Regions from separate parts of the Devosia alba genome, predicted to be linked through region 2. Evidence: predicted binding sites of a transcription regulator. Region 2 holds the regulator's gene; the other holds the start of a gene.

Region 1 (7,857 bases), on a different contig from region 2:
ATAAGCAGCGGCGAAGCGTAGCCGATGGCGGTGGTTTCAGGCAGCGGCAGGCGAGTCAGCGCAAAAAAGCCCAGACCCATGGAGGTGACCCCGATAAAGGAGCGCACGACATGGCCCATGGGATTGCTGGTGCGCAGTGCAGTGTGCAATTGCCGCTTCCAGACCAGATAGGCCAGGACGGGCACAATGGCAAAAACACAGCGGAAGAAGACCAGTTCGCCGGCGGGAATGGTCTGGGTTGCCTTGAGCAGCGTCGCCATGACCACAAAGCTGACCACCGAGAGCACCTTGAGCAGGATGCCGCGAAACGGATCTGCCGCATCGCGCTCAGGATTGGCTTTGGTGGCGGGCGCTGGAGGGGGCACCATTGGCTCGTGGCTGGAAACAAGGCGTAAATTATGCCCGGCGCAGCAGGTTATGGCGCGCCGGGCAGGAAATCAGCTCTTGGCCGCTTCCAGCTTTTCCTTGGCAATGCGCGCGGTCGTGAAAGCCTTGTGCTCTGGTCCGACAGCGCTGCCAGTCTTGACCACCTTGCCGGTGGCGTCGTGAATTTCCCAGTGCCAGTTGGCATTGGGGCCGCTGCCGCCCTTGAGGCTCAGCTTGATCTGAAGAGTGTTGTTCTGGGTCATGACAGCCTTATGGCTTAGCTTTGCCGGGCTTGGAAGGGGCTGGAAGAAAAAGTTACAGTCCCGCCATGTATCGTCGCTACATTGCGGTGATCAAACTACGGAGTGGCGTATCTCGATCCCATCGCCCCAAAAGGCGAGCATGTCGCGGATGGGCTCCACCAAGGGACACGGATCGGGATAGTACCAGACTTGGTCAACACCGGTGGCGGTCAAGGTCTTGATGGTGCAGTACCATGCTTCACCCTTGTAAGGACACTGGGTCCGGGTCTCGGTTTCTTCGAGAATACCGGGCTGGATGTCGCTGCGCGGAAAATAAATGCGCAGGGGCGCGCCGGGCTCGTCGAGCTGCAGGGCGTTGATGGAGCTGCCGATCTCGGCCTGGTCGAAGAAAACGTGCACGCGGCCCTGGACCGGGGTGATCTTGATATCCTTGTCGAGACATTGACGCGTCATAATTACCTGCCATTCAGATTATTGCCGGTTGAATACAAGCAACGTTTGACGGGCTGCAAGGTTCACACGCGCTTGACTCTCCGCAGCCGCAATCCTATATCCCCGACACCTGTTAGCACTCTCCATCTGTGAGTGCTAACAGTCGAGATATTGCATTCAAAATGCTGCTATAGGAGCAAATCATGGGCTTCCGTCCTCTGCACGACCGCGTGGTCGTCCGCCGCCTCGATGGCGAAGAAAAGACCAAAGGCGGGATCATCATCCCCGACACCGCCAAGGAAAAGCCCTCCGAGGGCGTAATCGTTGCCGTGGGCCCAGGCGCTCGCGATGACAACGGTAAAATCACGGCGCTGGACGTCAAGGCAGGCGACCGCGTGCTGTTCGGCAAGTGGAGCGGCACCGAAGTCAAGGTCAACGACGAAGAGCTGTTGATCATGAAGGAAAGCGACATCATGGGCATCATCGAAGCTTAAACCGCTTCACGCCCATTCCTTCTCAACCCATTCCAAGGAGCGCCTCACATGGCTGCCAAAGAAGTAAAGTTCTCCACCGACGCACGCGACAAAATGCTGCGCGGCGTCAACATCCTGGCCAATGCGGTCAAGGTAACGCTCGGCCCCAAGGGTCGTAACGTCGTTATCGAAAAGTCGTTCGGCGCACCGCGCATCACCAAGGACGGCGTAACCGTCGCCAAGGAAATCGAACTGGAAGACCGCTTCGAAAACCTGGGCGCACAGTTGCTGCGTTCGGTCGCTTCCAAGACCAATGACGTTGCCGGTGACGGCACCACCACCGCGACCGTGCTCGGTCAGGCTATCGTTGTTGAAGGCGTCAAGGCAGTTGCCGCCGGCTTCAACCCGATGGACCTCAAGCGCGGCATCGACATGGCTGTCGAAGAAGTTGTGGCTTCGCTGAAGACCGCTTCGTCAAAGATCAAGTCATCGAGCGAAGTTGCCCAGGTCGGCACCATTTCGGCCAATGGCGAAACCGCTATCGGCGAGATGATTGCTGAAGCCATGCAGAAGGTCGGCAATGAGGGTGTCATCACCGTCGAAGAAGCCAAGACCGCCGAGACCGAACTTGAAGTCGTCGAAGGCATGCAGTTCGACCGCGGCTACCTGTCGCCCTACTTCGTGACCAATGCCGAGAAGATGACGGCGGTTCTCGAAGATCCCGTCATCCTGCTACACGAGAAGAAGCTCAGCAATCTGCAGGCCATGCTGCCGATCCTGGAATCGGTTGTGCAGAGCCAGCGTCCACTGCTGATCATTGCTGAAGACATTGATGGCGAAGCACTGGCCACCTTGGTCGTCAACCGCCTGCGTGGCGGCCTCAAGGTTGCTGCTGTTAAGGCGCCTGGCTTCGGCGATCGCCGCAAGGCAATGCTCGAAGACATCGCCATCCTGACCGGTGGCCAGGTGATCTCCGAAGATCTCGGCATCAAGCTCGAGAACGTGACCATCGACATGCTGGGCACTGCCAAGCGCGTTGAAATCACCAAGGAAACCACCACTATCGTTGATGGCGCTGGCACCAAGGAAGACATCCAGGGTCGTGTTGGCCAGATCAAGGCGCAGATCGAAGAAACCACTTCGGACTACGACAAGGAAAAGCTTCAGGAACGTCTGGCCAAGCTGGCCGGTGGCGTTGCAGTGATCAAGGTTGGCGGCTCGACGGAAGTCGAAGTCAAGGAGCGCAAGGACCGCGTCGACGACGCGCTGAACGCTACCCGCGCTGCTGTTGAAGAAGGCATTGTAGCCGGTGGTGGCGTTGCGCTGCTGCGGGCTTCGAGCGCCATGAAGGTCAAGGGCGCCAATGCCGATCAGGACGCGGGCATTGCCATCGTCAAGCGCGCGCTGCAGGAACCTGTTCGCACGATCGCCAACAATGCCGGTGCCGAAGGCTCCGTCGTAGTCGGCAAGATCCTCGAAAACTCCTCGGTCAGCTTCGGCTACAATGCCGCAACGGGTGAATATGGTGACATGATCACCATGGGTGTCATCGATCCGGTCAAGGTCGTGCGGCACGCGCTGCAGGATGCCGCTTCGGTTGCTTCGCTGCTGATCACCACCGAAGCCCTCATCGTCGAGGCTCCCAAGGACGCAGCACCGGCAATGCCCGGCGGCGGCGGCGGCATGGGCGGCATGGGCGGCATGGACTTCTAGTCCAGCCTCACCAAGACTTAGAAGTTCGTTACTTCCCAGTCACGGACTTCTCAGGAAAGGCACGGTGGAAACACCGTGCCTTTCTTTTTGGTACCGCCTCCCGGTACTCAAGGGCACCAAGCTGCCGCTTATTGTATCCGCGCGCGGTTGCGGGGATAACATGGCGCGAACCGGAGGGACGATTCGATGCGACCACCAAGACGCACAGGCAGTGCCATGGACCAGGCGGAAGCTGCCTTCAAAGCCGCCACCAGCAAACCGGTGGAGGCGCCGGCCAAGGCCAAGAGCGTGCCCGAGGGCAAGGAAATGGTGACCCTGCGGCTCGATCGCGCGGTGCTGGAGCATTTTCAGGACGACGGTCCCGGCTGGCAGGACCGCATCAATGCTGCACTGCGCGCGGCGGCGGGCCTAAGCGAGGCCTGACCCCTGCCCTAGCGGAAAAACAACAGGCGCAGCGCCAACGCGATGGAAACCACCACCACCAGCGGCCGGATCAGCCGGGCGCCATAGCGGATGCCGGTATGGGCGCCGATATAGCCGCCCAGCAATTGCCCGATGGCCATGGCCAGTGCGGCCGGCCAGACCACGTCGCCAGCAGTGATGAAGATGGTCAATGCCGCCAGGTTGGAGGTGACATTGAGGATCTTGGTATTGCCGGCGGCGCGGGTGAGACCCAGCCCGAACAGCATGACAAAGCCAATGGTGAAGAACGAGCCAGTGCCGGGGCCAAAAACACCATCGTAGAAGCCGACGGCAAAGCCCAGCAGCGGCACGAAACGGTGGAATGGCAAGCGGGCTGCCTTGTCGGCATCGGACAGGTTGGGCGCGAACAGAAAATAGAGCGCAATGGCGATCAGCGCGATTGGTACGGCGACATTGAGCAGGCTGGTATCAATCTGCTTGACGATCAGCGCGCCACAGAAGCTGCCGGCATAGGTCAGCGCAATGGCCGGTACCAGCGCGGGCAGATTGATGAAACCGCGGCGCCAATAGGTATAGGCGGCCATGCCGGTGCCGAACACCGATTGCAGCTTGTTGGTGGCGAGCGCGGCGACCGGCGGCAGACCCACTGACAGCAGCGCGGGCAGCGCGATCATGCCGCCACCCCCGGCAATGGCATCAACAAATCCGGCCAGCAGGCCGACACCGGCCAGGGCCAGCAGGATCATGGGATCAAGCATAGAAGATCAGGTCCGATCCATCTCGCGATGGCGTTGCTGGGAAGCACTGGGGGTAGCGACTTCGGCGAGGCGGCGTTCATAGATCGGGATATTGATCATGGAGGACATGAAGCCGCTCATCATCATTTGGAACCCCGAGACCAGCGCTGTCATGGCGAGGATGACCGGGCGCATGGTCCTGCTGGCGTTGAGGGCGCCAAAATCGCGGGCCGCCCATTCGCCAACTCCCCAGACCAGCGCCGCAAAGCCCGTCAGCATGAGCAGAATGGCAACCAGCAGGATGCGCTCCAGGGTCAGCGCCTCAAGCAGCCGGTCATAGGTATCGGAGCGCGGAATGAAGCCGTAGCGGGAAGCAAAACGACGACCGATGACGGCAAAGGAGATCGACTGCAGCCCCACAATTACGCAAAGCGCCGCCACCAGAAAGGTGTGGACGTCAAAACTGACACCGCCCAGCCGCACCGGACCGGGCAGCAGGATTGCACCAACGACCAGGCCAACCCACAGCAGGGCAATGCCGGGATACAAGAACAGCCAGCGCGGCGAAAACAGCAACAGAAAACGCAGATGCCGCCAGCCATCGCGAAACGAGCGCAAGTGGGGCGGGCGCGAGCGGCCATCCTTGGCCAGTTTGGTGGGCACTTCACGCACGTCGAACTGGGACAGCGTGGCCTTGACCACCATTTCCGAGGCGAACTCCATGCCGGTGGTGCGCAGGTTCAACCGCAGAATGGCGTCGCGCGAGAAGCCGCGCAGACCGCAGTGGAAATCGCCAATCGGTGTGCGGAAGAACAGACGCCCCAGTGAGCTAAGCACCGGGTTGCCCACAAATCGGTGCAGCCAGGGCATGGCGCCAGGGGCAATGCCGCCGGCGAACCGGTTGCCCATCACCAGATCGGCCCCTGCGCGCAATTGGGCGACAAAGGCGTCGAGCCGGGAGAAATCATAGCTGTCGTCAGCATCGCCCATGATGACGTAACGCCCGCGCGCCGCCTCGATGCCGCCCGCCAGTGCCGCCCCATAGCCGCGCTGCTCGATCGCCACGACGATGGCACCGGCCGCTTCGGCGATTTCGCGCGAGCCGTCGGTCGAGCCATTGTCGGCGATGAGCACCTCGCCAGCGATGCCACTGGACGCCAGGAAGCTGCGAGCCTTGGCGATGCAGGTTGCCAGAGTCTCGGCCTCATTGAGGCATGGCATCAGGATGGTCAGTTCAAGTTGATCAGCCAAATCATCCCCCCGGTCCGCTGCAAGTCAGGTGTGCCGTGAATCGGCTTGCCATGGCAATCTCCCATTGGGCACGGATGGGTCCGTCAGACTTCGGCGGTCACGCCGAGGCGGGACAGCATCTGGTCGCGGATCGCGCGACGCTCCGGCGACCAGCCAGCTGTACGCGAGACGATCAGGCAGGCTTCGCTTTTGAGCATCACACCATCTTCGAGCACGCGCAGGCCGTTGGCTGCCAGGGTCGAGCCGGTGGTGGTGATGTCGACCACGATATCGGCCACACCGGACGCCGGCGCGGCCTCGGTGGCGCCCAGGCTCTCCACGGTGCGGTATTCGGCAATGCCGGCCCTGGCAAAATGCTGGCGGGTGATGGTGATGTATTTGGTGGCGATGCGCAGCCAGCGACCATGCCGGGCGCGGAAATCGGACGCGACATCGGCCAGGTCGTGCATGTGGGTGACATCGATCCAGGCTTCAGGCACGGCAACGACGCAGTCGGCCTGGCCAAAACCGAGCCGGCTGGCGATCGAGACGCTGGCGGGACCGGTTTCGCTGGTTTCGTGAATCAGATCGAGGCCGGTGACGCCGACATCGATGCTGCCACGGATCAGTTCGCGGGCAATCTCGGAGGCCGGGAAGAAGCGCACCGTGACTTCGGGCATGCCATCAATGGCGCCAAGATAGGAGCGCGCGCCACCGGGGCGGGTAATGGTCAGGCCCTTGGACGCAAACCAGTCGCGGGTTAGTTCTTCAAGGCGCCCCTTGGAGGGCACGGCCAGGGTAATGCCACTCATGGCGCAACCTCCGCTTCGAGACGATCAACCCAGACCGAGCAGCCGGATGCGGCGATGGGGGCGGTGGCGCCCAGGCGTTCGAGCAGGCGATCATACTGGCCGCCAGAGGCGAGGATGGCGCCACTCTGACCGGTCAGCTCAAAGACGATGCCGGTGTAATAATCGAGGCGGGGCGAGAAGCCGGCATCAAAGCTGACTTTGGCTTCGCCCAGCCCATTGAGATGGCGGCGCAGGGCGCGAATGGGCGCACCGAGCATCAGCCTATGTCCGGCGGCGAGGGCCTCGATCTGAGTCAGGGCCTGCAGCACAGGCCCGGAAATCGCCAGATAGTCGCGCAGCAGTTTGAGCGTGGCGGGCGGAACAAGAGCGGCGTCGAGCGCCTGCTGTTCGAGATAGCGGTCGGCAATTTCATCGGGCGTGCGGCCGTCCGAGAGGCTGAGGCCGGCGGCGACCATCTGGGCGGTGACGTCCTCGACCAGTTCATCGCGGCTGGGCTGGGCCTCGCGCGGCAGATCGGGCGCGGCTTCGAGCCGGGTGAGCAGGCGGTTGAGCGCCTCGGTGTGGCCAAAGCGGTTGCGGATCCGCGGGCGCCAGGCATCGGGCATATCGGCCTGGGCCAGCAGCGCCTCGAACAGACCGACACCACCGAGGCGAAATTGCGGAGCAACGCCATAGATGGACAAGGCGGCACGGGCGAAGGTCAGCACCTGATCGAGCGCCACATCGCCATCAGGCTGGGCCAGCAATTCGATGCCGGCCTGGTCAAATTGGGCGGCGCCAGTGTCGCGCTGGCGAAAGATGGGTCCGAGATAGGAGAAAGCCGCCGGTTTGCCGACACCATTCTCAATGTAGGCTTTGACGATGGGGAGGGTAAAATCGGGGCGCAGGCAATACTCGGCGCCGGTGGCATCGGTGGTCAGCAACAGGCGACGGCCGAACTCCTCGCCGGCCAGATCAAAATAGGGATCGGCCGACAGCAAGAGTGGCGGCGTGGCGCGGGTAGCCCCCTGCGCCTCGACCAGGGCCTCAAGATTGGCGCGGCGCAGCGCGGCGCCGCTCATGGCTGGCTCAGCAGATTTTGGATCGCTGAAACCAGGTCGTCGCGTTTGATTTCGAACTGGCCGGGACGGGCGGCTTTCCATTCGGCGTTATCGGTGATGGCGGCGGCGGCCAGCTTGCCGGCCACCAGATCCTTGACCTGCAAGATGCCCTGTTCGCGCTCCTGGCTGCCCTCGATGATCACTGCGGGGGCATTGCGCTTGTCGGCATAGGCAACCTGCTTGCCAAAATTCTTGGTGTTGCCGAGGAACATTTCGGCACGGATGCCGGCGCGGCGCAGTTCGGCGACCATGGCCTGGTAGCCGGCGGTCTGATCCTTGTCCATGACCAGCACGACGACTGGGCCGAC
Region 2 (7,857 bases):
AGGTTGATTTCGGTCTGGGTCGAGCTCGACAGTTCGATCTTGGCCTTTTCGGCAGCTTCCTTGAGGCGCTGCAGGGCCAGCTTGTCGGAGCGCAGGTCAATGCCCTGCTCCTTCTTGAACTCGTCGGCCAGATAGTCGACCAGCCGCATGTCGAAGTCTTCACCACCCAGGAAGGTGTCGCCATTGGTGGACTTCACCTCGAACACGCCGTCGCCGATTTCCAGGATCGACACGTCGAAGGTGCCGCCGCCAAGGTCATAGACCGCGATGGTGCCGGTGTTCTTCTTGTCGAGGCCATAGGCCAGCGCGGCTGCGGTGGGCTCGTTGATGATGCGCAGCACTTCAAGGCCGGCAATCTTGCCGGCATCCTTGGTGGCCTGACGCTGGCTGTCGTTGAAATAGGCCGGCACGGTGATCACGGCCTGGGTGACGGTCTCGCCGAGATAGCTCTCAGCGGTTTCCTTCATCTTCTGCAGGATCATGGCCGAGACCTGGCTGGGCGAGTACTTTTCGCCCGATGCTTCAACCCAGGCGTCGCCATTGTCGGCGGCCACGATCTTGAAGGGAACCAGGTTCTTGTCCTTGGCCACGACCTTGTCGTCGTAACGACGACCGATCAGGCGCTTGACGGCAAACAGGGTGCCCTCGGGATTGGTCACGGCCTGGCGCTTGGCCGGCTGGCCGACCAGACGCTCGCCATCCTTGGAGAAGGCGACCATGGAAGGCGTGGTGCGTGCACCCTCTGCGTTTTCGATGACCTTGGGATTGGCCCCATCCATCACTGCAACGCAGCTATTGGTGGTGCCCAGATCGATACCGATGACTTTAGCCATTACTCTAGCCTCTCTTTCAGCAAACCCATGCTGGAGCCCCTCTCGCGAGGCAGTTCCGTGACCCCGCAGGACCGGGTTCCTTGCAATTGAAAATGCGCCCGTCGCTGGGCTTGAGGGGTATATAGGGGGGTCCCTGTACGGCTTCAAGCGTTCATCGGGCACATTCGCCCCCGCTTGACACCATTGCCGGGCGCCGGCGCCCCGATCGGGCAGCTTGCGGACGGCAAGGGGACGGGCACCAGGCCCGCCCCCAGCCGACAATCAGTCGCTCAGCGTATAGCTGTCGAGCGTGCAGATATCGACATTGGTCACTTCAAGCACCGCGCCCTCGCCGGTTTCGAAGCGGAAATCATATTCGCACTGGTCCGACCCATCACCGATGGTCACCGTGCCCTCCATGCCGGGCTCCAGCGTGCCGTCTTCGCCCAGCAGATCCTCGCCCCATTCGTCGGAATTGCTCGGATTGGTATAAAAATAATGCAGCGCCTGGCTGCTCTCGTTGATCAGTGTGAATTCAACGGTTTCGGCGGCGGCAGGCAGGGCGCTGGCCAGCAGGGCCAGTGCGGCGAGACCGCCGGTAACATAGGTGTTCATGATCGATTTTCCCACGGGCCGCATTCGCATTGGCGAACCGGCAGGCCACTATCTGCAGCCGCCAAAAATAATCAAGCGCCTCCCCCCATCAGCAGTGCTTTTCTTTGCGCTGCCGACCCCATAGAACCAGACCCATGTTCGCCCCCGGTTCTGTTCTGCTGCACGATACGCTCGCCCCCCAGGGTGAAAATCTATTGTTCACCGCCCCCCAGGCGGTGCTGCAGGCCCATGACGCTGCCGGGGTCCGCGCCGCGCTGGCCCAGCTCGAGGCCGCCCGGTCGCAGGGCCTGTGGGCTGCCGGCTATTTGGCCTATGAGGCCGGCCTGGCCTTTGAGGAGCGCCTGGTGCACCGCCTGCCGCCCGCCAGCGACACCCCCCTGCTCTGGCTTGGCCTCTACGCCCCCCCGCAAAGGCTGAGCGCCGCCGAAACCGGCCAATTGCTGGCCCAGGCCGCCGGCAGCGCGACCGGCCGGGCCCGCGATATCGTCCCCAGCCTGACCCCGGCGCAATACGCCGCCGCCTTTGATCGCGTCAAAGCCCTGATTGCGGCCGGCGACACCTATCAGGTCAACCTCACCTTCCAGGCCGACTTCCGGCTTGAGGGCGATCCGGTGGCGCTCTATGTCGACCTCGTGCGCCAGCAGCCAGTGGCCTATGGCGCCCTGCTCAATACCGGCACGCACTGGATCCTGTCACGCTCGCCCGAGCTGTTCGTCGCCAGTCGCGGCACCACGCTGTCGGCCCGCCCGATGAAGGGCACGCTCAAGCGCGGCAGGACCATTGCCGAAGACGCCATCGGCCGCGCCGCCCTCGCCAGTGACGAGAAGAACCGCGCCGAAAACCTGATGATCACCGATCTGTTGCGCAATGATCTGGGACGCATTGCCGAGATCGGCTCGGTCAAGGTCACCGACCTGTTCACGGTGGAGACTTACCGCACCCTCCACACCATGACCTCGGGCATCACCGCCACCCGCCGGCCTGGCGTCTCCACCACCGCGCTGCTGGAAAACCTGTTCCCCTGCGGCTCGATCACCGGCGCCCCCAAATTGCGGGCCATGGAAATCATCGATGAACTCGAAACCAGGCCGCGCGGCGTCTATACCGGCTCGATCGGCTATTTCGCGCCCAATGGCGACCTCACCCTCAATGTCGCCATCCGCACCGCCGTCATCGATCGCGATGGCCGCGGCAGTATTGGCATTGGCGGCGGCGTCGTCGCCGACAGCACCGCCGGGGACGAATATCGCGAGGCCCTGCTGAAAATGGCATTTTTTACCGACCCGGCCGATCCGGTCACCCTGATCGAAACCCTGCTCTGGACCCCCGCTGATGGCTACAGCCTGTTGCAGCGCCACCTCGAGCGGCTGGCTGCCTCTGCCGCCTATTTCGCCCTGCCCTGCGATCTGGCCGCCATCACCGCCCTGCTCAAGGGGCAGGCCTTCACCGCGCCCATGCGGGTGCGGCTGATGTTGAGCGCCGACGGCCCGCAGCTCACCGCCACGCCGCTGCCGCCCAATCCGGAACGCTTCCGCTTCATGATCGCCGAGGAACGGCTCGATTCGCAGAGCCTGTGGCTGGCGCACAAGACCACCAACCGGGCGTTTTATGATGCGCCGCGCCAGCGTGCCCATGCCGCCCATGGCGTTGACGAGGTGGTGTTTCTCAATGAGCGCGGCGAGCTCACCGAAGGCTCGATCACCAATCTGTTTGTCGAACGCGCTGGTCTGCTGCTCACCCCGCCTTTGGCCTCGGGCCTGCTCCCGGGCACGCTGCGCGCCGAGCTGCTCGCCACCGGCCGGGCCGTGGAGCAGGTTTTGACCCTTGCCGACCTGACCAGTGCCGAGGCAGTCTGGCTCGGCAATTCGGTGCGTGGCCTGCTGCCGGCGCAATGGGTGCAGCCGTCTGTTCAAGTGGAGTAATGCCGGATGACGCTTCAGATTTCACCGCGCGACGTGCTGGTCGTGGTCGATGTGCAGCACGACTTCTTGCCCGGCGGCAGTCTCGGCGTCGCCGCTGGCGACGAGATCGTGCCGCTGATCAACGCCCTGGCGAAGAAATTCAGCCATGTGGTGTTCACCCAGGACTGGCACCCGGCCGACCACATCTCGTTCGCCAGCCAGCACCCCGGCAAGGCGCCGTTCGAGACCATCGCGCTCGACTATGGCACCCAGGTGCTGTGGCCCGATCACTGCGTCTGGAACAGCCACGGCGCCGAACTCGCCGCCGATCTGGACGTTCCCCATGCCCAGCTGATCATCCGCAAGGGCTATAACCGCGCCATCGACAGCTATTCCGGCTTCCAGGAGGCCGACCGCGAAACCCTTACCGGGCTGGCCGGCTATTTCAGCGAACGCGATGTCGACCGCCTCTATATCGTGGGCCTGGCCACCGATTACTGCGTCGGCTGGACCGCCATTGATGGCGCCGCCGCGGGCTTTGACGTCACCGTCATCGAGGACGCCACCCGCGCCATCGACAATGACGGCAGCCTCACCAAAGCTTGGGCGGATATGGCCCAAGCCGGGGTCGAGCGGGTGATGAGCCGGGAGATTTTAGGGTAGCGGCCAAGCTTTCAGTCAACACCCTCCCCACCCGGGTCGCGCCCTGGCGCGCCCGAGTGCAGGCTCTTGTGGGGAGGAATCAAGGTGGGGGTGGTTCGCCCGAGATCGTGGCTCTCTCACCCCCTCCCGGCCTCCCCCGTCAAGGGGGAGGTGCCCATCGAGTTTGCGGCACCCACAAACGAAAAATCCCCGCGCAAGCGGGGATTCACGTGAAACGCCGGGATCGGTTCTAGGCGCTCTTGTCGACGGCTTCGCTGGCTGGGGCATGGCTGGGGCCGCCCTTGGCGACGCCGACCATGGCGGGGCGCAGCACGCGGTCGCCGATGAGGAAGCCGGGCTGCACCACCTGCACCACAGTGCCTTCGGGCTGGCTGGGATCGGGCACTTCAAACATTGCCTGATGCACATGCGGATCAAATTTCTCGCCCTGCGCCTCGATCGGCTTGACGCCATGCTTGGCCAGCAGGCGCTGCATTTCGCGTTCCGCCAGCTCAATGCCTTCAATCAGGCTCTTGGTGGTGGCGTCGCCGGTTTCGCGGGTTTCTGCGGGCAGCGTGATCAGCGCGCGGCTCAGTGCATCGGTGGCGCTGAGCATGTCGCGGGCAAAGCCGGCAATGGCGTAGCTGCGGGTATCATTGATTTCGCGCTCGGTGCGCTTGCGCAGGTTTTCCATCTCGGCAACCGTGCGCAACACACGGTCCTTGAGTTCGGCGTTTTCCGTGCGCAGGGCAGCGGTTGGATCGATGCTCTCGATGCCCTCATTGGTCTCTTCGACCGGGATTTCGACTTCAGGCATTTCGCCTGAGGCGGCGTTCTCGTCGCTCATCATTGCTGTCTTCCGCAAATACCAAAGAATTTGCCCCGCATATCGGCCAATATCGGGGTGATTTCAAGTGCGCCCGGCTTTCTCCCCGCTCCCGTGGCCGGGCGGGGCAAGCCAAAGCGCCTGTCGCCAGACCATTTCACCGTTTCGCCGAAACGGTCAAATCGCTCCAGCGCGTTGACCGGTCGCGCTGTCGAGCCGCAGAAGTGGCGCCCCTTCTGCTGAAAACGCCTCAGCGCTTGCGCGCCATCATCGCCGTGATCACATGGGCGGTATAATCGACCACCGGCACGATGCGGGCATAGTTCAGCCGCGTCGGTCCGATCACCCCCAGCACGCCCACCACCTTGTCATTGGCGTCCTTGTAGGGGCTCAGAATCACCGACGAGCCCGACAGCGAGAACAGCTTGTTCTCCGAGCCGATAAAGATGCGCACGCCCTGCGCCTTGTCGGCATCGCCGAGCAGGTCGAGCAGGCCGTCCTTGCTTTCCAGCTCATCGAACAATTGCCGCATGCGCAGCAATTCGTCGCTGGCCATGGTGTCATTGATCAGATTGGCCCGACCGCGCACGATCACCGTCGGCGTGCTGCTCGGCGCGTTCTGGCTCAGCGTGGCAATGCCGGCATCGACCAGCTTCTGCGTCAGCTCGTCCAGTTCGGCCCGCTGCTCGGCGCGCTGCGCCGCCAGCACCTTGCGCGCCTCGGCCAGGGTGCGGCCCACCACATGATGGGCAATGAAATTGCTGGCCTGGGTCAGCGCGCTCGCCGTCAGGCCGGCCGGAATGTCCATGATGCGGTTTTCCACCTGGCCATCCTCGCCCACCAGAATGGCCATGGCGCGGGTGGCATCAAGCCGGACGAATTCGAGATGGCGCAGCACCATGTCGGCCTTGGCGGTAATCACCACCCCGGCGCCCTGGCTGAGCCCGCTGAGCAATTGGCTGGCTTCGGTCAGCACGTCCTCGACCTGGCCCTGCTGCTGGCCCTGGATCGACTGGGCGATCTGGCTGCGCTCGACCTCGTTGATCGACCCCACCTCAAGCATGGCATCGACAAAAAAGCGCAGCCCCTCCTGGGTCGGGGCACGCCCTGCCGAGGTGTGCGGCGCCGCGATCAGCCCGAGATCTTCAAGGTCCGCCATGACATTGCGCACCGAGGCCGGCGACAGCCCGCCCTGCAACATGCGGCTGAGATCGCGCGAGCCCACTGGTGCGCCGGTGTCCAGATACCGCTCCACAATGCGGCGGAAAATGTCCTGGCTGCGGGCATTGAGCACACTCAAAAAGTCTTCTGGAAGTTTGCTCATGGCAGTTTGATAAAATCGTCCACTTTAACTGTGTCCCACCATTTAGGCGCATTGCAGCCTCCCGCCAAGCTCCCGTGGCTTGTGAGGCGGCGTCAGGAAGGTTAAGAGGCGGTTAACTGCAATCTCCAAGTGGATAACGGATGCGCCCTTCAGGACGTCAAGCCAACCAGATGCGCGCCGTGGCGATCGAACGCAACGTCGCCATGAAGGCGGAAGGCTCCTGCCTCGTCTCGTTCGGCCATACCAAGGTGCTGGTCACTGCATCGGTGGAAACCACTGTCCCCGGCTGGATGCGCGGCAAGGGCCAGGGCTGGGTCACCGCCGAATACGGCATGCTGCCGCGCGCCACCGGCAGCCGCAATCGCCGCGAGGCGACAGCCGGCAAGCAGACCGGCCGCACCCAGGAAATCCAGCGCCTGATCGGCCGTTCGCTTCGGGCGGTGGTCGATCTGCAGCTGCTGGGCGAAAACCAGATCACCATCGACTGCGACGTGCTCGAAGCCGATGGCGGCACCCGCACCGCCGCGATCACCGGCGCCTATGTGGCGCTGGCCGATGCCATCAAGTGGATGGATGAGCGCAAGCTCACCAGGGGCAAGGCGCTGCGCGATTCGGTGGCTGCCGTCTCCTGCGGCATCTATCGCGGCGCCCCGGTGCTCGATCTCGACTATCTCGAAGATGTCGAAGCCCATACCGACGCCAATTTCGTCATGACCGGCAGCGGTGCCTTCGTGGAAATCCAGGGCACCGCCGAACAGACCCCGTTCAGCCGCGCCGAACTCGATGCGCTGATGACCCTGGCCGAACAGGGCATTGGCGAGCTTTCCCTTCTCCAGCAATCGGTACTCGCAGTATGATCGCCTGGCTCAAAAACCTGATTTCCAGCAAATCCACGCCGACCCCGTCCAATGGCACGCGTCAGGCTTCCCCGGAGAACTGCGCGCTGTGGCACGATGTGGCCCGGGCGCTCGATGCCAAGCCCAAAGGCTCCAGCAAATGAGCCTGCCCCGCCTGCGCGCTGGCGACCGGCTGGTGCTGGCCACCCACAATGCCGGCAAGCTCAAGGAATTCCGCGAGCTGTTTGAGCCCTTTGGACTCGAGATCGTCTCGGCAGGGGAACTGGGTCTGCCCGAGCCCGAAGAAACCGGCACCACTTTTGCGCAAAATGCCCGCCTCAAGGCCCATGCCGCGGCCCAGGCCACCGGCAATCTGGCGCTCAGTGATGATTCGGGGCTGTGCGTCGACGCGCTCAATGGCGATCCGGGCGTTTACACCGCCGACTGGGCCGGGGTGCCGCGCGATTTCGGCCATGCCATGAAGCGGGTGGAAGACGCGCTGCAGGCGGCCAATGCCACCTCGCCCGGCCTTCGGGGTGCCTCGTTCAATGCCACCATGTGCCTGGCCCATCCCGATGGGCGCGACGTGCTCTATGTCGGCAAGGTCGAGGGCACGCTGGTCTGGCCGCCGCGCGGCACGCTCGGGCATGGCTATGATCCGGTTTTCATGCCCAAGGGCTACGACATCACCTTTGGCCAGATGCCGGCCGAGATGAAGCACTCCTGGGCCCCCGGCCAGCGCGGCCTCAGCCACCGCGCCCGGTCCTTTGCCCAGTTCTACGAGGCCCAGATTGAAAAATAACCCCAATGATCTGTTTGGGGTCTATGTGCACTGGCCGTTCTGCGCCAGCAAATGCCCGTATTGCGATTTCAATAGCCACGTCCATCGCGGGGCCTTTGA

What was found. The regulator HrcA, encoded in region 2, represses chaperone genes, less so after heat shock. The targets are predictions, from matches to a motif close to GTTAGCACTCNCNNNNNGNGAGTGCTAAC.
Positions count from the first base shown of each region.
Region 1: a site for HrcA is predicted at 1,194-1,222, ahead of ABFY71_RS13800 (co-chaperone GroES). Genes of this name have one in related genera too.

Region 1 is NZ_JBDUUI010000009.1:75,748-83,604, reverse strand. Features, by position in the region: gene ABFY71_RS13815 (DMT family transporter) at 1-368, opposite strand, end outside; gene ABFY71_RS13810 (hypothetical protein) at 438-629, opposite strand; gene ABFY71_RS13805 (DUF427 domain-containing protein) at 720-1,082, opposite strand; gene ABFY71_RS13800 (co-chaperone GroES) at 1,265-1,555, shown strand; gene groL (chaperonin GroEL) at 1,604-3,247, shown strand; gene ABFY71_RS13790 (BrnA antitoxin family protein) at 3,434-3,670, shown strand; gene ABFY71_RS13785 (TSUP family transporter) at 3,679-4,428, opposite strand; gene ABFY71_RS13780 (glycosyltransferase family 2 protein) at 4,435-5,658, opposite strand; gene hisG (ATP phosphoribosyltransferase) at 5,742-6,449, opposite strand; gene ABFY71_RS13770 (ATP phosphoribosyltransferase regulatory subunit) at 6,446-7,510, opposite strand; gene hisS (histidine--tRNA ligase) at 7,507-7,857, opposite strand, start outside.
Region 2 is NZ_JBDUUI010000002.1:231,479-239,335, forward strand. Features, by position in the region: gene dnaK (molecular chaperone DnaK) at 1-833, opposite strand, end outside; gene ABFY71_RS03685 (hypothetical protein) at 1,095-1,427, opposite strand; gene pabB (aminodeoxychorismate synthase component I) at 1,562-3,349, shown strand; gene pncA (bifunctional nicotinamidase/pyrazinamidase) at 3,356-3,991, shown strand; gene grpE (nucleotide exchange factor GrpE) at 4,221-4,817, opposite strand; gene hrcA (heat-inducible transcriptional repressor HrcA) at 5,047-6,120, opposite strand; gene rph (ribonuclease PH) at 6,261-6,977, shown strand; gene ABFY71_RS03715 (hypothetical protein) at 6,974-7,120, shown strand; gene ABFY71_RS03720 (non-canonical purine NTP pyrophosphatase) at 7,117-7,758, shown strand; gene hemW (radical SAM family heme chaperone HemW) at 7,748-7,857, shown strand, end outside.